DNA from 2 places in the Kitasatospora sp. NBC_01560 genome. Region 1 is predicted to be linked to the other one. Evidence: predicted binding sites of a transcription regulator. Region 1 holds the regulator's gene; the other holds the start of a gene.

Evidence for each region. Region 1 encodes HrcA, which represses chaperone genes, less so after heat shock. Its sites were predicted from a motif close to TTNGCACTCNGNNNNNCNGAGTGCNAA; they were not measured.
Region 2: the regulator HrcA is predicted to act here: its motif matches at 918-944, upstream of groES (co-chaperone GroES).

Annotation. Positions count from the first base shown of each region.
Region 1 is NZ_CP109364.1:3,354,540-3,356,738, forward strand. Features, by position in the region: gene dnaJ (molecular chaperone DnaJ) at 1-389, opposite strand, end outside; gene hrcA (heat-inducible transcriptional repressor HrcA) at 466-1,500, opposite strand; gene htpX (zinc metalloprotease HtpX) at 1,762-2,199, shown strand, end outside.
Region 2 is NZ_CP109364.1:3,962,206-3,964,404, reverse strand. Features, by position in the region: gene OH807_RS17000 (THUMP-like domain-containing protein) at 1-806, opposite strand, end outside; gene groES (co-chaperone GroES) at 1,087-1,392, shown strand; gene groL (chaperonin GroEL) at 1,508-2,199, shown strand, end outside.

The sequences.
Region 1 (2,199 bases):
AAGGCGGCCTCCTCCAGGGTGATCTCCAGCCGGATCATGGCGTCCTGGCCGCGCCTGGTCCGGGAGCGCGGTCCGCGCTGGCCGGCGGCGGCGCCGAAGAAGGCGTCCATGATGTCGGAGAAGCCGAATCCGGCCGCGCCCGCGCCGAAGCCGCCCGCGCCGCCGCCGCCCGGCGACAGCGGGTCGCCGCCCAGGTCGTAGACCTGGCGCTTCTGCGGATCGGAGAGCACCTCGTAGGCGGCGTTGATCTCCTTGAACCGCTCCTGCGTCTTCGGGTCCGGGTTGACGTCCGGGTGCAGTTCGCGTGCCAGGCGCCGGAACGCCTTCTTGATCTCGTCCTGCCCCGCATCCCGTCGGACGCCGAGTACCGCGTAGTAGTCCGTGGCCACCAAATGCTCCGCTTGTTCCGCCTGTTGAAGTGCTTGCGACTGGAAACCACCATCAGGGTGCTGATGGTGGCCGTTGCTACGACTCGGCCAGGATCTGACCCACGTACCGTGCCACCGCCCGCACCGCCCCCATTGTGCCCGGATAGTCCATCCGGGTCGGACCGATCACTCCCAGTTTGGCCACGCTCTCGTCGCCCGAACCGTAACCGACCGAGACGATCGAGGTGGAATTCAGCCCCTCGTACGCGTTCTCCCGGCCGATCCGGACCGTCATCCCGGCGTCCGCCGTCTCACCCAGGAGGCGGAGCAGGACGACCTGCTCCTCCAGTGCCTCCAGCACCGGCTGGATGGTGAGCGGGAAGTCGTGCCCGAAGCGGGTCAGGTTGGCCGTGCCGGCCAGCATGATCCGCTCCTCGTTCTGCTCGGCGAGCGCCTCGAAGAGCGTCGCCAGCACCACCGTGACGGCCGGCCGGTCGACCGCCTCGAACTGGGCCGGGAGGTCGTCCAGCAGCTCGGGCACCTCCGGGAGGCGCTGCCCGACGGCTCTGGTGTTGATCTTGGCACGAAGGTCGGCCAGAACGGTCTCGCCGACCGCGCCGGGGCAGTCCACGAGCCGCTGCTCGACCCGGCCGGTGTTGGTGATCAGGACCAGCATCACCTTGGCCGGGGCCAGCGCCACCAGTTCGATGTGGCGCACGGTGGACCGGGAGAGCGAGGGGTACTGGACCACCGCGACCTGCCGGGTCAGCTGCGCGAGCAGCCGGACCGTCCGGGCCACCACGTCGTCCAGGTCGACCGCGCCGTCGAGGAAGTGCCGGATCGCCCGCCGCTCGGGCGCGCTCATCGGCTTGACCTCGGCGAGCCGGTCGACGAACAGGCGGTACCCCTTGTCGGTGGGGATCCGCCCGGCGCTGGTGTGCGGCTGGTGGATGTAGCCGTCCTCCTCCAGCGCCGCCATGTCGTTGCGGACGGTGGCCGGCGACACGCCGAGGCTGTGCCGCTCCACCAGGGCCTTGGAACCGACCGGCTCCTCGGTCCCCACGTAGTCCTGGACGATGGCACGAAGCACCGCGAGCTTGCGGTCGTCGAGCTGGCGGACCTCACCGGCCATGGGGCACGCACCTCCGTCTTCGCACGTTGTCCGTTGTGACATGTGTTCGGGTGACTGCTTGCGGGCCGCGCCGGGCGGACCCCGGCTCTGGCACTCTGAACACACGAGTGCCAGGACCGTACCTGCCAGTGTAAGGCCCGGGCCCAACGGCAGGAACGGCCCGGCCGGGGTGATCCTGCCCGCAGTTCCCGGCGCGCGGGTGATGCCGCCCGCCCGTCCGGGTGGCAGCATCGGAAGCGGACGGCGATCGGAGGAGCAACGATGTCGAGCTCGGGCCAGCACACCCGCTTCGCACCGGACCGCGGCCTGACCGGCCGGATGGTCGGGACCATGTTCGTGATCGGTCTGCTGTACGTCGGCTTCACCGGGCTGCTGATCGTGCTGCTGCGCGGGGCCTGGCCGCTGATCGTGCTGCTCTCGGGCGGCCTGTTCGTGGCCCAGTTCTGGTTCAGCGACAAGATCACCGAACGGGCGATGGGCGCCCACCGGGTCACCCCCGAGCAGTACCCGCAACTGCACGGCACCATCGACCGGCTCTGCGCGCTCGCCGACATGCCGAAGCCGCGGGTCGCCGTCGCCGACAACGACATGCCGAACGCCTTCGCCACCGGACGCAACCCGCAGAACGCCGTGGTCTGCGTCACCACCGGCCTGCTCCGGCGGCTGGAGCCCGAGGAGCTGGAGGGCGTGCTCGCGCAC
Region 2 (2,199 bases), 610 kb from region 1:
CCGACCGGGCCGGCCGGCGGGTCGGGCAGGTCGCCGCCGGTCAGGCAGGCCTGCTGGGGGAGCAGGGTGGCGCGGTGCGGCCGCTCCGCGCGGGTGCCGAACCAGAGCACCGCCTCCTTGACGTCGCCGTGGTCGGAGACCCACTCCGCCTCGGCGTCCGCCGGGACGGCCTCGTGCGGGATGCCCGGCGCCACCTTCAGCGCCCCGATCGGGGTCCGGCGGCCGGCCTCCAGCGCCCAGGAGAGCGGCGGGGCGTACGCCTCCGGGTCGAACACCCGGCCGCGCGACGTCCGGCGGGCCGGGTCGGTGAAGACGGCGTCGTAGCCGGTGACGTCCACCTCGGTGACGTCCGCGCAGCGCACCTCGACCAGGCCGGAGAGGCCGAGCGCGGCCGCGTTGGCGGCGGTGGCCGCGCAGGCCGCCGGGTCCTTGTCGACGGCCAGCACCTCGATCCCCGCCCGCGCCAGCGCCAGGACGTCCCCGCCGATCCCGCAGCAGAGGTCGGCCAGCCGCCGCACGCCCAGCCCCGCGAAGCGGCGGGCCCGCCACTCGGCGACGCTGCGCCGGGTGGACTGCTCGACGCCGTTGGGCGTGAAGTACATCAGGTCGGCGTCCGCGCCGAACTTGGCCCGCGCCCGCTGCCGCAGCCGCGCCTGCCCGAACGCCGCCGACACCAGCTCCGCCGGGTGCTCCCGCCGCAGCCGGGTGGCCAGCGCCAGCTCCTCCTCGGGCGTGAACTCGCGCAGTTCGGCGAGCAGGGCTTGGCCCTCGGGGGTCAGCAGGGGCTGCAGGTTCTCGGTCTCCACACCGTCATTCTCGCCGCTCCGGGCCGCCCGCTCATCCGCCCGCCCGGCGGCCCGTGCACCTGCCCGCGCGCCCGTCGCGGATCGCGCTCCGGAGGACGTCCTGGCGCGCCGTTGGCACTCTGGTTGACTGAGTGCTAACTGCGGCCTAAGGTCGTTCTTGGCACTCTCCCCATGGTGAGTGCTAACGCGACGACGTGTGTCTGACCCCCGCGACGGCAGGCCCGCAGGTTCGCCAACTACCTGTTAGAAAACCCCGTAATCTCCGAAGGGGAGCTCGGACGTGACCACCAGCAGCAAGGTTGCCATCAAGCCGCTCGAGGACCGCATTGTGGTCCAGCCGCTCGACGCCGAGACCACCACGGCCTCCGGCCTGGTTATCCCGGACACCGCCAAGGAGAAGCCCCAGGAGGGCGTCGTCCTGGCCGTCGGGCCGGGTCGCTTCGAGGATGGCCAGCGTCTGCCGCTCGACGTCGCCGTCGGTGACATCGTCCTGTACTCGAAGTACGGCGGCACCGAGGTGAAGTACCAGGGCGAGGAGTACCTGGTCCTCTCGGCTCGCGACGTTCTCGCGATCATCGAGAAGTAAGTCGTTCCAGCCCGCCCCGGATCCGTGTCCCTAGTGACAGGGGCCCGGGGCGTGGTTGTTGGTTCATGCAGTCCGGCGGCCGTCGTGCCGGCCGAGCCCCGAGGGAATAGGGAACATGGCGAAGATCCTGCAGTTCGACGAGGACGCCCGCCGCTCGCTGGAGCGCGGTGTCAACAAGCTGGCCGACACCGTCAAGGTGACCATCGGCCCCAAGGGCCGCAACGTCGTCATCGACAAGAAGTTCGGCGCGCCGACCATCACCAACGACGGTGTCACCATCGCGCGTGAGATCGAGCTGGACGACCCGTACGAGAACCTTGGCGCGCAGCTCGTCAAGGAGGTCGCCACCAAGACCAACGACGTCGCGGGTGACGGCACCACCACCGCCACCGTGCTGGCCCAGGCCCTGGTCAACGAGGGTCTGCGCAACGTCGCCGCCGGTGCCGGCCCGGCCGCCCTGAAGAAGGGCATCGACAAGGCCGTCGCCGCCGTCTCCGAGCACCTGCTGTCCATCGCCCGCGAGATCGAGGGCAAGGACGACGTCGCCGCCGTCGCGTCCCTCTCCGCGCAGGACACCCAGGTCGGCGAGCTCATCGCCGAGGCGATCGACAAGGTCGGCAAGGACGGTGTCATCACCGTCGAGGAGTCCAACACCTTCGGCGTGGAGCTCGACTTCACCGAGGGCATGCAGTTCGACAAGGGTTACCTGTCGCCGTACTTCGTCACCGACGCGGAGCGGCAGGAGGCGGTCCTGGAGGACCCGTACATCCTGATCAACCAGGGCAAGATCTCCTCCATCCAGGAGCT